Regions from separate parts of the Mycobacterium minnesotense genome, predicted to be linked through region 1. Evidence: riboswitches for the same ligand, from Rfam matches in the RefSeq annotation. Region 1 holds a riboswitch; the other holds the start of a gene.
What was found. Region 1 has a riboswitch for cobalamin ahead of G6N09_RS04220 (VWA domain-containing protein). Riboswitches for the same ligand answer to the same signal wherever they lie in the genome.

Region 1 (8,968 bases):
GCAGCGCCACACCTCGGGCAACACCGTGGAGCTGGAACGGGCCCGGTTCGCACTGGACCTGGCCGCCCGCGGCGAGCAGGTGGCCGTGGTGTCCGGCGGCGACGCCGGGGTGTTCGGGATGGCTGCCGCAGTTTTCGAGGCGGCCGATGATCCTCAGTACCAGCATGTTTCGGTGCGGGTTCTGCCTGCGGTGTCGGCGGTGCAGGCGGTGGCCGCGGCGGCGGGCGCCCCGATCGGGGCGGACTTCGCGGTGCTGAGCCTGTCCGATCGACTCAAGCCGTGGGCGGTGATCGAGTCCCGACTGCGCGCGATCGCCGAGGCCGATCTGGTGCTGGCGATCTACAACCCCGCCTCCCGCGCCCGGCCCGACCAGATCGCGATCGCGCGCAAGGTGCTGTTGGAGCACCGGGAAGCGTCGGCCGTGGTGGTCGTCGGCCGTGACATCGGCCGGGAGTCCGAACAGCTCACCGTGACCACGCTGGGCGAACTCGACACCGACACGATCGACATGAAATGCCTTGTCCTGGTGGGCGCTTCGTCGACACGAGCGACCCCGTCGGGAAGGGTGTGGACCCCGAGATGGGTGCGGTAGCGGTCCAGTTCGTCGGCGCCGGCCCGGGCGCCGCGGATCTGCTGACTGTGCGCGCCACCCGGCTGCTGGCCGACGCGGACGTGGTGCTCTACCCGGGTAGCTACCTCGACCCCCATGTCCTCGCGCACTGCTCGCCGGATGCCGAACTCGTCGACACCGCCGAGCTCGATCTCGATGACATCACCGACCGGCTGGTCAGCGCGCATCGGGCCGGGCGCGCCGTGGTGCGGTTGGTGTCTGGGGATCCATCGCTGTACAGCGCGGTCTTCGAGCAGACCCGCCGGCTCGATGCCGCCGGGGTGGCGTGGGCCCTCACCCCCGGCGTGCCCGCCTATGCGGCGGCAGCAGCGGTCCTCGGCCGTGAGCTCACCGTGCCACTGGTGGCGCAGTCCGTGGTGCTGACCCGCACCCAGGCTGCCTCCACCGCGATGCCGCAGCGCGAAGAGCTTCGGGCGTTCGCCGCGACCCAGGCAACGCTGGTGTTGCACCTGGCGATCACCCGCATCCGTGAACTGATGGCCCAGCTGGCTCCCGAGTACGGCCCGGACTGCCCGGTGGCGGTGGTCTACCGCGCATCGCAGCCCGAGGAACTGGTGTTACGCGGCACGATCACCGAGATTGCCGACACGGTCGAAGCTGCGGGTCTTCGGTCGGCAGCGGTCATCCTGGTCGGCCGGGCCGTCGCGGATCTGCCGGATCCGTGCGGCGGCGAGAGCCATCTCTACGACCCGGCGCGGGATCGCTCAGGGCAGGGCTAAAGCCCACTGGGTGATCGCACGACCGGGTGTCCAGCCGGTGAAGGATCCCAACGGCGCGGCCTGTTCGACCTGGATGCGGGTCAGCTCGCCGCCGTGCTCGCGGTAGGCGGCCAGCAGCAGCGTCTCGGCTTCCAGCGTGACGCCGTGGGCCACCAATCGGCCGCCCGGCACCAGGGCCGCCAGGGCCGCATCCAGCACCCCGGGCCGGCTCAACCCGCCGCCGATGAACACGGCATCGGGCGCGGGCAGATCAGCCAACGCCTGCGGGGCCGCGTCACAGACCACCTGCAGCGCGGGCACCCCGAGATTGCCGGCGTTCACCGCGATTCTTTCGGCCCGTGTCTCATCGGCCTCGACGGCGATGGCGCGGCAGGTCGGGTGCGCACGCATCCATTCGATGCCCACCGAGCCGGCACCCGCGCCGACGTCCCACAACCACTGTCCGGGCGCCGGCGCGAGCCGGGCCAGGGCGGCGGCCCGCTGGTCACGTTTGGTGAGCTGGCCGTCGTGGGCGTAGGCATCGTCGGGCAGGCCGGCCACCCAGCCGGCGGTCAGCGGGCCCGACAGTTCCAGGGCGACGATGTTGAGCCGCGGGACGGGGCCGGCGAATGTCGCCGCGGTGGCATCCAGCCTGAATTCATCCACGCCCCCGAGGTCGCCCAGGACCATCATGCGGCTTGCTCCATAGCCGCGGTCGGCCAGCAGAGCAGCCAACTGGTGCGGGGTGTTTTCGTCTGAGGACAGCACCAGCACCCGCCGCTGGGGCGCCAGCTCGCGCAGCACGGCGCGCACGTCACGACCGACGACGCTGATCACCGCGGCGGCCTCCGCGGGCCAGCCCAGCCGAGCACGGGCCAGCGCCACGGACGAGACCGCCGGCACCACCGTCACCCTCTCGGTACCGAACAGCCCGATCAGCGTGGTGCCGATCCCACTGAGCAGTGGATCACCCGATGCCAGCGCCACGATCCGCAGACCCGCCAGGTCGTCGAACAGCGCAGGCAGACCGGCGTGCAGCGGGGCCGGCCAGCGGATCCGTCGTTGGCCGTCGGCGTGCGGCAGCAGCGCCAGTTGGCGGGGCGCCCCCAGCACGACCTCGGCCGCCAGCACGATCTCGCGGGCCGGTTCGGGCAGACCGGCCCAGCCGTCGGCGCCGATGCCGACGACGGCGATGGATTCGGCGGCAGGCACCGCTATGTCAGGCGCTCGGTCAGGAACTGCACTACTCGTTTGCGCGCCTCGTAGGCCGGGTGGCCGTCGACTTCGCGAACCTGGTCGGTGAGTACCGAGTGCGCCATCCGCGACAGACCGTGCGGGTTGCCCGGCGACGAGTCGATCTCGATCACCTCGAAGGCGTCCCCGAGCCGGGCCTTGAGCGTCGCGAAGCGGTCCCCGGGGGCCATCTTGTCCTCACTGAATCGCAGACCCAGCGCGCACAGGCCGTCGCTGGCGGCCCGGTCGGCGACGACGCCCAGCTCCACCTCCGAGAGGCCGGGGTCGCGGCGCTGCTTCGGCGTGAGCGGGATCGGCACGGAAGGCTGGCTGAGCACGGGGGCCAGCACGGCGTCGTCGACGGCCGCGGCCAGGGCGAAGCCTCCGGTGAAGCACTCGCCGATCACCCCGACTCCCTTTCCGGGGGTCTTGGCGTTGAGGTCACGCGCCAGCGCCCGCAGAAACTGGGTGACCGGCCGCTGCTTGTCGGTGGCGAACGCGGCGAACTCGCGCGTCACGCAGGCACGGGCGATCGTCGTCAATGCGTAGCCGGGTGTGATCGCCTTGCCGGGTTGGCCGAACAGCGAGGGAATCGCCACGGTGAAACCGTTGTCCACCAAGTGATTTCCCAATGCCAGCACGCCGGGGTGCGCGCCCGGGATCTCGGGGATCAGCACAACGCCGGGGCCCTGGCCCTTGCGATATACGTCGTGGGTGAACTCACCGCCGGTGAACGGCTCGGCGACCCATCCGGTCAAGTCTGCTTCGGGTGCACTCACTGGTCCTGTGCCCTTTCTCTCGGTCGGGGTCTGCGGCCCCGGGTGTTAGGGTATCGGCGCGAAGTGCCAGGGAAGTCGGTGTGACTCCGACACAGGCCCGCTACGGTGTTCCGCGGCGCATTCCGATGCGCCCCGGTCAGTCCGAATACCGGCTTCGCGTCGCCAACAGATGTTGGCCACACGAGCGGAGCCTCCATGCAACAGCTGTACCCCTTTCCTGCCGTCCTCGGCGGCGACCCGGACGATCCGGGCGGCCTCGACGACATGGCGCTGGCGCTTATCTTGAGCACGATCTCCCCCGGTATCGGCGGCGTGCTGATCCGCGGCGAGAAGGGCACCGCCAAATCGACGCTGGTCCGGGCCCTGGCCCAGGTGCTGCCGCCGATCGACGTGGTGGCCGGCGACCGGTTCTCTTCGGATCCCACTGAGCCGAACCCGCTCTCCCCCGACGGCCCGTTCGCGTCCGACACCCCCGTCGAGACCCGCCCTGTTCGCCTGGTCGAGCTGCCGGTGGGTGCCACCGAGGACCGGGTGGTGGGTTCCATCCACCTGGGGCGGGCGCTCGGCGGTGGCACCGTGGAGTTCGAGCCCGGACTGTTGGCCCGGGCCAACCGCGGCATCCTCTACGTCGACGAGGTCAACCTGCTGGCAGATCACCTGGTGGACCTGCTGCTGGACGCCGCCGCGATGGGACGCCTCACCGTGGAGCGCGACTCGATTTCGGTGACCCATGCGGCACGTTTCGTGATCGTCGGGACCATGAACCCCGAGGAAGGCGAGCTGCGTCCCCAACTGCTCGATCGATTCGGGCTGACCGTCGAAGTCGCCGCGCCACGTGATCCGGCGCTGCGGGCCGAGGCGGTGCGCCGGCGACTGGCCTTCGACGCCGATCCGGCCGGTTTCGCCGCCACCTACGCTGCAGCCGAAGACCGGGTGCGGTCCCGAATCCGTCAGGCCCAACAGCTACTGCCGCAGGTGGCGCTCACGGACACAGTGCTGGTGAAGATCGGTGAGATCTGCTCCGCGCTGGACGTCGACGGCCTGCGCGGCGACATCGTCTGCGCCCGCACCGCCGTCGCGCATGCGGCGTGGCAGGGACGCGACGCGGTGACGCTCGAAGATCTCCGGGTGGCGGCCCGGCTGGCCCTGCCGCATCGGCGCAGGCGCAAGCCTTTCGATGCCCCGGGGCTGGACGAGTCCGAGCTCGACGAGCTGCTCCCGCCGGACCGTGGGCCCGATCCCGAGCCCGACCCCGAGCCGGACGGTCCACAACCGGACGGTCCGCCCGATGACGGGCACGCCGCGCCCCGCTCGGATCAGACCGGAACACCCCAGTCGACACCCGGATCCACCTCGACAGTGGGCGCCGACTCCCCTTACCGGGCAAGACTGTTCTCGGTCGACGGCGTGGGCGAGGGACGCAGCGGCCGACGCAGCAGGGCGCGCACCAGTTCGGGGCGCCGGGTGGGTGCCACCGCGGCCGCCACCACCGGCGGCCTACATCTGTTCGAGACGCTGCGGGCCGCCGCACCGCATCAGGGTGCCCGGGGCCGAGAGCAGGGGCCGATGATTCTGGCGGCGGCCGATCTGCGGCGCGCGGTTCGCGAGGGCCGGGAGGCCAACCTGGTGCTGTTCGTGGTCGACACCTCCGGGTCGATGGCGGCCGCGGAGCGGATGCGCCATGTCAAGACCGCGATCGTGTCGCTGCTGCTGGACGCCTACCGGCGCCGGGACCGGGTGGCGGTGGTGACATTCCGGGATACCCGGGCGGAGTTGGTGTTGCCCGCGACCGGTTCGGTGGAGGTGGCCGCCGCTCGGCTCGATGAGTTGCCCGCCGGTGGCCGTACCCCTCTGGCTGAGGGGCTGGTGGAGGCCACCGAGCTCATTCGCCGGGAGCGCCTGCGCGACCCGGCCTGCCGTCCACTGCTCGTGGTCCTGACAGACGGCCGCGCCACCTCCGGTACCGACCCAGTATCACGATCCCTGACTGCCGCCGACAGCATTGCCCGACAAGGCTTTTCGTCGGTCGTAGTGGACTGCGAGAGCGGCCGGATGCGGCTCGGGCTGGCCCGCACGCTGGCCGAGCGACTGGGCGCCGAATACGTCGCCCTGCCCCAGGTGAGCGCCGAGGCACTGACCGGCGTCGTCCGCGACGCCACCGGACGAGGAGCCGCCTGATGCCGCAGGGACAACCGTTGACGGTGCCTGACGACAACCTGACCACCCGCCAACGCCGAAACCGTCCGCTGCTGATGGTGCACACCGGCGACGGCAAGGGGAAGTCCACGGCGGCATTCGGGTTGGCGCTGCGCGGCTGGAATCAGGGCTTCGACATCGGCGTCTTCCAGTTCGTGAAGTCGGCGAAATGGCGCGTTGGCGAACAGAGCGTGCTCGAGCGGCTAGGCGCACTGCACACCGAGACCGGCGAGGGCGGCCCGGTCCAGTGGCACAAGATGGGATCGGGCTGGTCATGGAGCCGCAAGGCCGGCGGCGTCGAGGATCACGCCGGCGACGCCGCCGAGGGCTGGGCCCAGATCAAGGAACGCCTGGCGGCACAGACCCATGACCTCTACATCCTGGACGAGTTCACCTATCCGATGGGCTGGGGATGGGTGGACGTCGACGACGTCGTGGAGACGTTGGCCAACCGGCCGGGCCACCAGCACGTCGTCATCACCGGCAGGCGTGCCGACCCGAGGCTGATCGAGATCGCCGACCTGGTCACCGAAATGGGCAACATCAAACATCCGATGGACGCCGGCCAGAAGGGCCAGCGCGGCATCGAATGGTGAGCGTGGCCGTTCCGCTGCCCCGGGTGGTGATCGCTGCGCCGGCATCCGGGCACGGCAAGACCACGGTGGCAGTCGGGCTGATGGCGGCGCTGTCCGCCCGCGGCATGCAGGTCAGCGGCCACAAGGTCGGCCCGGACTACATCGACCCCGGCTATCACGCGCTGGCCACCGGCCGGCCGGCCCGCAACCTGGATCCCTACCTGGTGGGGCCGCAACGCATCGTGCCCTTGCTGCTGCACGGCGCGGCAGGGGCGGATATCGCCGTGATCGAAGGCGTGATGGGGCTTTTCGACGGACGCCTGGGTACCGAAGGCGAGGCCTCCACCGCCCATGTCGCGGCGCTGACGACCACGCCGGTGGTGTTGGTCGTCGACGTCTCGCACGCTTCGCGGACGCATGCGGCGGTGGTGGCCGGCCTGGCCGGTTTCGATCCTTCGGTACACGTCGCCGGGGTGGTACTGAACAAGGCCGGCAGCTCCCGACACGCCGACGAAGTGGTTGCCGCGTTGCGCCCCAGTGGCATTCCGGTGCTCGGGGTGTTGCCCCGCGACACAGGAGTCCACACGCCGTCACGGCATCTGGGCCTGGTGCCGGCGGCCGAGCGTGACGAGTCGGCCGCCATGATCGCCCGGCTGGCCGAGCTGATGGAGCAGTGCGTGGAGCTGGACACGCTGCTGGAACTGGCACGCCAGGCTCCGGGGTTGTCCGGCAGCGCCTGGGACCCTGCCGCCCACATCACCGCCGCGTCGCCGCGCCGGCCGGTGGTGGCTGTCGCCGCGGGGCGAGCGTTCACGTTCGGCTACACCGAGACATTCGAGCTGCTGCGCGCCGCGGGTTGCGAAGTGGTGAGCTTCGATCCACTCACCGACACTGCGCTGCCGGCCGGAACCGCCGGCATCTACCTGGGCGGCGGGTTCCCCGAGGTCTACGCCGAGCACCTGGGCGCCAACACCGCATTGTTGGGTGCACTGCGGGCCGCGATCGCGGCGGGAGTGCCGACCGTCGCCGAGTGCGGCGGACTGGCGTACCTGTGCCGGCGAGTGGGTGACGACGACGGGGTCGGGGCCCTGCCGGGCTGCGCGGCGATGACCCCGCGCCTGACGCTGGGCTACCGGGAGGCCACCGCGGGGGCCGACACCCTGCTGACGCGAGCCGGCGATCAAGTCACCGGCCACGAATTCCACCGGACTCGGGTCACTTTCGATCGTCCCGTCGACGCGGCCTGGGAGCTTCCCGGCGGGCCGGACGGCTACGCCTCGGCGAGCCTGCATGCCTCCTACCTGCACACGCATTGGGCCGGGTATCCCGCGCTGGCGCAACGTTTCACCGAGGCGGTGCACGGCTTCAGCGGCCCCGATCTGCACCATCACGGCGATATCGAGGCGGCCTCTGGGCTGCTCGATTTCGCGGTCAACGTCTACGCCGGGCCGCGCCCGGACTGGCTCGAGCACGCCCTGCACGCGTCACTCGACGATGCCGTGGCGTACCCGCAGGCATCGGCAGCCCACGCCGCGTTGGCCGCCCGGCATGGTGTCACCGCCGCACAGGTGCTGCCCACCGCGGGAGCGTCCGAGGCCTTCGACCTGATGGCCCGCATGCGCCCCTGGCGTCACCCCGTGGTGGTGCATCCGCAGTACACCGGCCCCCATGCCGCACTGACCGCCGCCGGCCACACCGTCACCACGGTGCTGTGCCGGGCCGATGACGGCTTCGCGCTGCACCCCGACGCGGTGCCCGCCGATGCCGACCTGGTGATCGTGGGCAATCCGACCAATCCGACCGGGGTGCTGCACCCGGCACAGACGCTGCGCCGGCTACTGCGCCCAGGCCGGGTGGTGCTGATCGATGAGGCATTTCTCGACGCGATCCCCGGCGAACCGGAAACCCTTTCTGGGGAGTCAATTTCGGGCCTGCTGATCAGCCGCAGCCTGACCAAGCACTGGTCGATCCCCGGCGTTCGCGCGGGATACCTGCTCGGTGATCCCGCGCTGCTCGCCGAAGCGGCGCGACTGCAGATCCCCTGGTCGGTGTCCGCCTCGGCGCTGGCCGCCATGCGGGTCTGCTCGGATGAGCGGGCAGCGCACGAAAGTGATCGCCGGGCAAGGCAGTTGGCCACCTGGCGAGCGCACCTAGGTGAGGGGCTTGCCGCACGCGAGGTGCGGTTGGTCGCGGGCCCGGCTCCCTTCGTGCTGGCCCAGGTCGGCCGCGGAGTGCATACGGCGTTGCGTGAGAACGGTATTGCCGTGCGCCGCGCGGACACCTTCCCGGGACTGGACGACAGTTGGGTACGGATCGCGGTACGACCCCCGGACCTGACCGATCAGCTGCTGGCCGCACTCGACCGGACCCGGCGGTGATCGCACCTCGGGCACTCGGCCTGGCCCTGGGCTACGCCGCCGACCGCGCCTGGGGCGATCCCCGGCGGCTGCACCCGGTGGCCGGATTCGGGACCTGCGCGTCGGCGTTGGAGCGGCGGATCTATCGCGACGATCGGGCAACCGGGGTGGCCCACGTGCTGGTCCTGGTCGGTGGCGCCGCCGGTGCGGCGTATGCGGCCGAATATGCGGCCCGAAGGCCCTGGGCCCGCACGGCGCTGACCGCCGCCGTAACCTGGGCGGTGCTCGGCGGCCGATCGCTCGAACGCGAAGCCGATGCGGTACAGGCCTTCCTGGCCGCCGGCGACCTGGATTCCGCCCGGACCCGGGTACGCAATCTGGTCGGTCGTGACACGACCGCGCTGGAACCCGACGAGATCGCCCGGGCGGTCGTCGAATCCGTGGCGGAGAACACCTCCGATGCGGTGGTGGCGTCGTTGGTGTGGGGAGCGATCGCCGG
Region 2 (8,968 bases), 2.1 Mb from region 1:
GCCCCGCAGCGTCACCGCGCGCAACAGCGCCTTCTCATCGGGCCCGCGACCCCCGAAAGGCATGGGGCGCCGAGGCTGGCTGATCGCCAGTGCGGTGGCAGGGAACGCGTCGGTCACGATGTTGACCAGCAGCAGTTGCCGGGTGCTCAACGGTGCCTGACCCGTCAGCGCGCTCCCGATGATCGCGAACAGTGCGCCGCTGGCGTTACCGCCCAGCAGCACCGCCACCGCCGCCTGCACCCGCTGCCACAGTTGGCTGCCCTCATTGAGGGCGTCCAGCAGTGTCTCGATCTTGCCGTCGAGCAGCACCACGTCGGCGGCCGTGTGGGCGGCGTCGCTGCCCTGGGCGACGATCCCGATGCCGACCGTGGCGGCCCGGATGGCGGCGGCGTCGTTGGCGCCGTCACCGACCATCGCCGACACCTTGCCGCTGCGTTCCAGCGCCTGCACGACCTGCACCTTGTTCGCCGGCGACATGCGGGCGAACACCACCCGCTCCGCCACCGCACGTTCCTGCTCCTTGCCCGACAGCGTCTCCCATTCCGAGCCGGTGATGACCTCATCGGGCGACAGCGCCACACCCAACTTGCGGGCGATGGCGCGGCCGGTGGTCGGATGATCACCGGTGATCATCCGAATGGGCACCTGCCGGCGGTGCAGCTCGGCCAGCAGCCCGGCGGACCCGGCGCGTGGCGTGTCGGCGATGCCGACGAATCCGACCAGCGTCAGACCGCCGGCGCACTGCTGCGCCAGCGTCGCGAGCTGCGCTTCGGGGTCGTCGGGATCGGCCGAAAGCGATTGCACCTGAGCGGGACTGAGCTCACGCCGCGCGACGGCCAGCACCCGCAGTCCCTCGTCGGCCAGTTGCTCCACCACGTCGTGGATGTCGGCCGCGACATCGTCGCAGGCAGCCAGTATCACCTCGGGTGCACCCTTGATGGTCAATTCGGTGCCGAACACCGATGCCGCGAAGGGCCGCCCGGAACGGAACGGCAGGTGGGCATCGGCGGCCCCCGGTGCGACGGCGCCGGGCACCGGTTCGGCCGCCGCCACGATCGCGGCGTCGGTGGCGTCGACGTGGCTCCGTCCCTTGGCCGACGGGGTCGCGCGCACCGCGCAACGCAGCACCTCATCACGGGAATGCTCGGCCGCCGTGCGCACCTCGGTGACCCGCAACCGGTTCTCGCTGAGGGTGCCGGTCTTGTCGAAGCACACCACGTCGACGCGGCCCAGGGCCTCCACGGAGCGGGGGACCCGCACCAGCACACCGGATTTGGTGAGGCGCTGGGCTGAGGCGTGCTGAGCCAGCGTTGCCACCACCGGCATGCCTTCGGGGACGGCGGCGACGGCCACCGACACTCCGTTGGCCACCGCCTGCTGCAGCCGGGTGGCCCGCAACACCCCGAGCACGCTGACCAAACCGCCGGCCATCAGACTCAGCGGCCAGGTCCGGCTGGTGATCTGTCCGAGCTGATGGGTCAGGCCGATATCCCCATGCCGGCTGGTGACCAAGTCGGCGGCGCGCCGCACCTCGGTGTCGGGGCCCACCGCGGTCACCAACGCCAGACCGGTCCCGGAGGCCACCGTGGTGCCCGCGAAGAGCATGCAACGCCGCTCGGCCAGCTCGGTGCCCGGGGTGGCATCGATCTGCTTGGTCACCGGCAACGACTCACCGGTCAGTGAGGCCTCGTCGACCTCCAACTTCTCCAGTTCGATCACCCGGGCATCGGCGGGCACTACATCGTCGGGACCCACCTCGATCAGATCGCCGCGCTGCAGCTGCTCGGGGAGCACCTGAACCCGGTCGCGTGTGCCATCGGGCCGGATCGTCACCTTCCAGGCGGGCGGGATCTGCTCGGCCAGTAGCCGATCCAGCCGCAGCTCGGCGCTCAACCGTTGACCGGCCGCCAGGACGGCGTTGCTGACCAGCACAGAACCGACCATGAGCGCGTCGATCGGTGCGCCCAGCAGCGCGGTGGCAGTCGCACCCAGTCCGAGGACGGGCGTCAACGGGTCGGACAGTTCGTCACGCACGGCGTCCAGGAACTGCCAGATCACATGCCGCGTGGCGGTATCGGCGTCCGGGGCGGATTCGGGCTGCGACGGCGAGGCCAGGGCGGCACGCACCTGTTCGACCGACATGGCATGCCATTCGTCGACGGGGACCGGCCGGGGCAGCGGCGCCGTGATCACCTGGCGGGCCGACCAGTAGCCGGACACCAGACCCGCGGCCGCGCCCAGCGCGACCGGCTCGGGGCCGCGTCCTCGCACGGTGGGAATGAGCAGCATCGAACCCAATGCCGAAGCGCCGGTGGATAAGGCGATACCAAGGCGGGTGGCCGCTTGGGCTGCGGGCAGGGCATGCAGGACCCGCCATACCCCCGACAGGTCATCGACGATCAGATCCGCCACCGGCTCGCTGGCGTCGGCCAGGATGCCGACGCCGAGGTCGGCCGCCGACAGTGCCTGGGTGGCCGCCGAGGAGATCACCGCGACGGTGTGGCCTTCCTGCTGGTAGTCACGCACCGCATCGAGCAGCGCGCCGTCGATCGAATCGCCTGTCATGGGAGCGATTTCGTCGAACGCGGGCCGCAGTACTCCCAGGCCGATGGAGTCGTCCGCGGTCACCGTCTGCACCTGGGCGCGCTGTGTCTGCGCGAGTGTCGCCGCCGCCAGCGGATGCGGCGCCGGAGCAAACAGTGCCTCGGTGCCGGGGCGGCCGGTGACGGGATGCCAACCTGGCCGCAGTTCGCCTTCCGCGAGCATCGCCCGGGCGCCCTCCCAGGCGGTCAGATCCTTCTCGTCGGCGCCGCGAAGGCGCTCCAGGCGCAATGATTCGGTCCGCAGCACCCGCGGATCGAAGATCACCACGTCGACGCGGTCGAGTCGGCGCAGGCTGTCAGGGTCGATCTGTAATGCCTCGTCCCGGTTGGCCAGCCCGCGGCCCAGCGTGGCCGCAAACGATTCGTGAGTGGCTCGGGCTGCCTTGGGCACCGCGACCAATGCGGCATTGCCGGCCAGCTCGGGGTCGCGACTGGTCGCGGCGACGACGGCGGCGCCCACCGCCTGAATCCAGGTTCCGCGTTGTAGGTGTTGGTCGACCGGGCTCTCCGGTGATTCCGCTGTGCGCTGGGCCGGCCGGGCGGGCGGGCGGGCCAGCTCCGGCTCGCGCCGCGCCCAGGCCCGGGTGTCCGCGCGCGCTTCGGCAGCCCTGATGGTGTTGATCGCCAGGTCTACCGCCAGCATCGACGGCGCCGCAGCGAGTGCGTTGACGGCGGTGGTCGCCATCCCCAACGCGGTGGCGGTGGCCCGCTTGCCGATACGTTCCTCCAGCAGGCGGCGTAGTTGCGGCTGGTGGTCCAAGGTGATGACCGCGCCCTGGAGGCTGGAGGGCAACCGGCGAAACCGCAGAACGCGACTGGCAACGGCGAGCCCCAGGCCGACGGCGTTGATGCCGGCCATTGCGGCACTACTGACCGCTATCAGGCCATCGCCGGGTTCGGGGGCCGGACGAAGGTGGCGCCGTGGGCGCTCAGCCTCCGCTGGTGGGTCGGCAACCACGTCATAGCCCGTTTCGGCGTCGTCGATCAGGGCGGGTATCGAGGGGGGCATCGGTCTCCTTCGCTGGGCGACCGAAGCCTGAGAGAGCGCGCGGAACCTTCGGTCGACATGGTGAATCGTCCGAAGGTCTCGCTCGCGAAAGTCCTGGGTCCGCTGAATGACCGGGCGAGGCGACCCGCCGTATTGACGACCATTCACATCCGCCACCGGTGTGGCGGGTAGGAACTACTCCCCTTCGCCACCGACCGTAGGGCCGGTAAGCGGCGGGCGGCTGAACGCCGCCGAGACCCGACTTGAAATGCCGGTGAATGCTCTGCGTTGCAGACGGTTTCGAGGCGGTTTCAGGAGCGCGGCGACCAGTAGGCGAGCATCTCGGCGAAGGTGTCGAATGCCGGCTTCGCAATGCCGTAGGGAGCCTCGAAGTGCAGGCTCAACGGGAAGCCCAGCTCGGCCACACCATCGATGACCCGCTTGTACAGATCGAGTAGCTGACGACGTTTGGCATCGGGTTCGCCTGCGGCCAATTTCCGCACGAAGTCCTGCTCGGCGGCGACCGCCTCGTTCCCCGGGTCCTGGATGAGCCAATCGATCAGTCCCACCTTGGACTCCATCTTCGGCACGAAGCCGAACGACAACAGAACTTCGGGCCGGTGGTCACTGACGTGGGCGAAGTCGCGGAGGAATCCCACGATGGCATCCGAATAGAGCAGCTGCGTCATCCCGAACGTGGCACCCCGGTCGCATTTGAAGGCAAAGCGCCCCTGCTCGGCGTCGCGGGTCGGGATGAGGATGACTCCCCGGTTGTCCACGAGATCGTCGAATTTGGACAAGGCGTCGGTGGGTGCGACTCCGCTGCCCTCGCCGTCGTTCAGCGTGCGGGGGACACCGACGAAGATTATTCCGTCGAATCCGGCCTGGCGCAGGCCCGCGAGTCGCGTCCGCAGGTCCGCCTCGTCGAGGAATGCGGTCACCTGCGTGCACAGTCCGCGTACGCCGGGCAGTTCGGGACGGATCACCGACCAGAAATCGGCGACGTCGAGTTTGGGGACCATCTCGACCGGCCGATCGTCGTCTTCGGCGATCAACCCGGGAATCATCACGTGGCTGATCCGGCCGGCGATACCCGCCTGCTCGGACAGTCGCAGGACCTTGAAGGCCTCTTCGCGAGCGTGCTCAGGCCCGCGATCGGTGTTGGTCGGCACTAATTCCAGTGCAATGGTGTTCAGCGGCACCAGGGAACTCCGTATCTCATCGGAACGGACATGTTGCGCCCCAGAAAAGCTCTGGGGCGCAACATGTCAGACGGTCACAGGCCGGTGCGGGCGTCCTTGGCGGCGGCAACCAGGTTGGCCAACGACGCGTTCACCTCGTCGGGCTTACGGGTCTTCAGGCCGCAGTCCGGGTTGACCCAGAGGCGCTGCGCCGGAACGGCACCCAGTGCCTCACGCAGCGACGCCGCCATCTCCTCGGTGCTGGGCACCCGCGGCGAGTGGATGTCGTAGACACCCGGGCCGACTCCGTTGGAGAAGCCGATCGCGTTGAGGTCGTCGAGCACCTCCATGTGCGAACGGGCCGCCTCGATCGAGGTGACATCGGCATCCAGATCAGCGATCGCGCCGATCACCTCGCCGAACTCCGAGTAGCACAGGTGGGTGTGAATCTGCGTCGCGTCGGACACCCCCGAGGTCGACATCCGGAACGAACCCACCGCCCAATCCAGGTACGCCGCCTTGTCGGCGTCGCGCACCGGCAGCAGCTCGCGCAGAGCCGGCTCGTCGACCTGGATCACCGCGATACCGGCCGCCTCCAGGTCCACGGTCTCTTCGCGAATCGCCAGCGCCACCTGATAGGCGGTGTCGGCAAGCGGCTGGTCGTCACGGACGAACGACCAGGCCAGGATGGTGACCGGCCCGGTGAGCATGCCCTTGACCGGCTTGTCGGTCAGCGACTGGGCGTAGGTGGCCCAGTCGACGGTCATGGGGTTGGGCCGCGTGACGTCACCGAACAGCACCGGCGGACGCACGCAGCGGCTGCCGTAGGACTGCACCCAGCCGTTGCTGGTGGCGAAGAAGCCCTCCAGCTGCTCGGCGAAGTACTGCACCATGTCGTTGCGCTCGGGCTCGCCGTGCACCAGCACGTCGAGGCCGAGGTCTTCCTGCAGCTTGATGACGGCGGCGACTTCGGACTTCATCCGGTTGGTGTACTCGGCGTCGTCGATCTCCCCGGCCACCAGCGCGGCGCGGGCCTTGCGGATCTCCACGGTCTGCGGGAACGAGCCGATGGTGGTGGTCGGTAGTGGCGGCAGGTGTAGCCGCTCGTCCTGGGCGGCGCGGCGGGCCTGCGCCGAACCGCGCTGGACGCCGGCCGACCGGATCTCGGCGATCTGCGCGCGCAGCTCAGCGTTGTTCAGGCGCGGGTCGGACTCGCGGGAGGCCACCGCGGCGTTGGACGCGGCGATCTCCTGCGCCACGGCGTCCCGCCCGTCACGCAGGGCGCGTGCCAGGGTGGCGACTTCGGCCACCTTCTCGGCGCCGAACGCCAGCCAGCTGCGCAGTGCGTCGTCCAGACCGGTCTCGGGCTCCAGCGAGTAGGGCACGTGCAGTGTCGAGCACGACGTAGAAACAGCCACCGCCTCGGCTGAACCCAGCAGGCTCGCCAGCTTGGCCAGTGCGGCCTGCAGGTCGGTACGCCAGATGTTGCGGCCGTCGACCACACCGGCGACCAAGGTCTTGGAGGCCAACTCCGGCACCGACGCGATCTTGGTGTCGGGGCCGTAGACCAGGTCAACGCCGATGGCCTCGACCGGGGTACGAGCCAGCGCCGCCAATCCTTCGCCGGGGTCACCGAAGTACGTGGCCACGAAGATCGCCGGCCGCTTGGTCAGTGCGCCCAGACGGTTGTAGACCTGCTCGGCCAGCGCGGGGGCGTCGGCGGAGATGTCGGTGACCAGCACCGGTTCGTCGATCTGGACCCACTGCGCGCCGGCCTGCGCCAGCTGGCCCAGCAGTTCGGCGTAGACGTCGGTCAGCTCGTCGAGCCGCTCGATGGGCGCCGCGGCGCCGTCAACGGCCTTGCTCAGCAGCAGGAAGGTGACCGGTCCGATGATTACCGGCCGCGCGTTGACGCCTTGTTCCTTGGCTTCGGTGAGCTCGGAGAGCACCTTGGCCGGGTTCAGGGCGAACGTGGTGTCGGGACCGATCTCGGGAACGATGTAGTGGTAGTTGGTGTCGAACCACTTCGTCATCTCCAGCGGGGCGATGTCGGCATTGCCCCGGGCCGCGGCGAAGTAGCGGTCCAGCTCGTCGGAGACACCGGCCACGCGGGCGGGCAGAGCGCCCAGCAGCACCGCGGTGTCGAGCATCTGGTCGTAGTAGGAGAAGGTGTTCACCGGCACTGAGTCCAGTCCGGCGGCGGCCAGTTGCGCCCAGGTGTCGCGGCGCAGGCCGGCGGCCACCTTTTTCAGTTCGTCCTGGCCGATCCGGCCGGCCCAGTAACTCTCGGTGGCTCGCTTGAGTTCGCGGCGAGGTCCGATGCGCGGTGTGCCGAGAACGGTGGCGGTAAAGGGTTGAGCGGTCACGATGTGGTCCTTCGATTGACGAGGGTGGGTCAACGCCAGCAGTCGTCCAGCTGATCCGGTCCCGTGCCTATATAAAGCACCACAACCCTCAAAACCAGACGCCTATTCCGCGAGGCGTTGATCCGCCGGGCGCGGCGCGCCCAGCACAACAGGCAGGTATTCGGACTCGCAGGCGCGCACCGAGGTGCTCCTAATGGCCGTCGCTTCCCAGTCGGGCGAACCCATGACCAGTGCTTATGACGGCGGTCGTTCCTGCATACCGCTGCGGGACAGTCCCGGATTCTCACCGGGTTCCCTCTCGCGCTCCACACACACCGTGTTGCGCTCGATGCCGAGGCCGCGACTACTGCGGCAACGGCAGACCAGTTGCGTGATCGAGATTACTCGGCCGGGCCGCCGGCGAGTGCCTCCGGGATCGGGGTGGGGCCGTCATTGAATTCGATGGTGCGGCCGATGGTCGCGTCGTCAGCCAGGCAGGCCGCGATCGCTAACGCGACGTTGCCGCGGGAAACCTGCGCCTTGCCGGTGTCGGGGCCGACGGCGATCCGGCCGGTCGCCGGCTCCGCGGTGAGCCGGCTCGGACCCAGCACCGTCCAATCCAAGTCGGTGGCACGCAGATGGGCGTCGGCGGCGGCTTTGGCCTGCGCGTACGGATAAAAGGAATCGCCTTCGGGCACACCGTGATCGGGGCCGGCTCCGAAGTAGGACACCATCACGAACCGTCGAACGCCGGACTGCGCGGCGGCGTCGACGGTGCGCATCGCGGCATCACGGTCCACGGCATAGGTACGGGCCGGATTGCCGCCACCGGCACCGGCGGAGAACACCACCGCGTCATGGTCGGCCAGCAGGCGGCTCAACCCGCCGGTGTCGAGTTGCTCGATGTCGGCCACCACAGGGACCGCGCCGGTGGCCGCCACCTGCGGCGCGTGGTCGGGATTGCGGAACACCGAACTGACCTGGTGGCGGGATTGAGTCAGAAGCGGGGCGAGCAGCAGGGCGATTTTGCCGTGGCCGCCGATGATCACGATGCGTGCCATGGATTCGACGGTACGTGAGGCCCGGAGTGACCCCCGCTGACAAGCGCCGAGTGGCCCGGTTGACAATCGAGGCAACAAACCGCGAACAAACTAAGGAGCACCCATGGCTGAAGCCGTCATCGTCGAAGCGGTGCGCGCGCCTGTCGGCAAGCGCAACGGCGGACTGTCCGGGGTGCACCCGGCCGAGCTGTCTGCCCAGGTGCTCAACGGTCTGGTCACCCGGGCCGGTGTGGACCCGGCGCTGGTCGACGACGTGATCTGGGGCTGTGTGATGCAGGCCGGTGAGCAGGCTCTCGACATCGGCCGTACCGCCGTGCTGAGCGCGGGCTGGCCCGAGAGCGTCCCCGCGGTGACGGTGGACCGCCAGTGCGGTTCCAGCCAGCAGTCGGTGCACTTCGCCGCGGCCGGTGTGGTGGCCGGACACTACGACGTCGTCGTCGCCGGTGGCGTCGAGTCGATGTCGCGCACTCCGATGGGTTCGTCGCTGGCCAACGGCGGCCGGCCGTACGGCGACTCCTTCAAGGCGCGCTACAGCCAGACGCCGAACCAGGGCATCGGCGCCGAGATGATGGCCACCCAGTGGGGCCTGAGCCGCACCGCGCTCGACGAGTTCGCGCTGGCGTCGCACGAAAAGGCCGGCAACGCCCAAGACGCCGGTGCCTTCAAGGACGAGATCGTCTCGATCACCGACTCCGAGGGCAATGTCGTCAGCGAAGACGAGGGCATTCGCCGCGGCACCACCCTGGAGAAGATGGCCCAGCTCAAGCCGGCTTTCAAAGAGGACGGCGTG

Region 2: it holds a riboswitch for cobalamin, as region 1 does, so the genes downstream of both, metE (5-methyltetrahydropteroyltriglutamate--homocysteine S-methyltransferase) here and G6N09_RS04220 (VWA domain-containing protein) in region 1, are expected to answer to the same signal.

Annotation. Positions count from the first base shown of each region.
Region 1 is NZ_AP022589.1:849,827-858,794, forward strand. It holds gene G6N09_RS04200 (precorrin-2 C(20)-methyltransferase) at 1-592, shown strand, start outside; gene cobM (precorrin-4 C(11)-methyltransferase) at 580-1,350, shown strand; gene cbiE (precorrin-6y C5,15-methyltransferase (decarboxylating) subunit CbiE) at 1,336-2,541, opposite strand; gene G6N09_RS04215 (dienelactone hydrolase family protein) at 2,544-3,341, opposite strand; cobalamin riboswitch at 3,386-3,512, shown strand; gene G6N09_RS04220 (VWA domain-containing protein) at 3,537-5,519, shown strand; gene cobO (cob(I)yrinic acid a,c-diamide adenosyltransferase) at 5,519-6,133, shown strand; gene G6N09_RS04230 (bifunctional hydrogenobyrinic acid a,c-diamide synthase/histidinol phosphate aminotransferase CobBC) at 6,136-8,490, shown strand; gene G6N09_RS04235 (cobalamin biosynthesis protein) at 8,487-8,968, shown strand, end outside.
Region 2 is NZ_AP022589.1:2,924,716-2,933,683, forward strand. It holds gene G6N09_RS13625 (cation-translocating P-type ATPase) at 1-3,612, opposite strand, end outside; gene G6N09_RS13630 (mycobacterial-type methylenetetrahydrofolate reductase) at 3,903-4,793, opposite strand; gene metE (5-methyltetrahydropteroyltriglutamate--homocysteine S-methyltransferase) at 4,868-7,138, opposite strand; cobalamin riboswitch at 7,273-7,473, opposite strand; gene G6N09_RS13640 (SDR family oxidoreductase) at 7,519-8,178, opposite strand; gene G6N09_RS13645 (thiolase family protein) at 8,282-8,968, shown strand, end outside.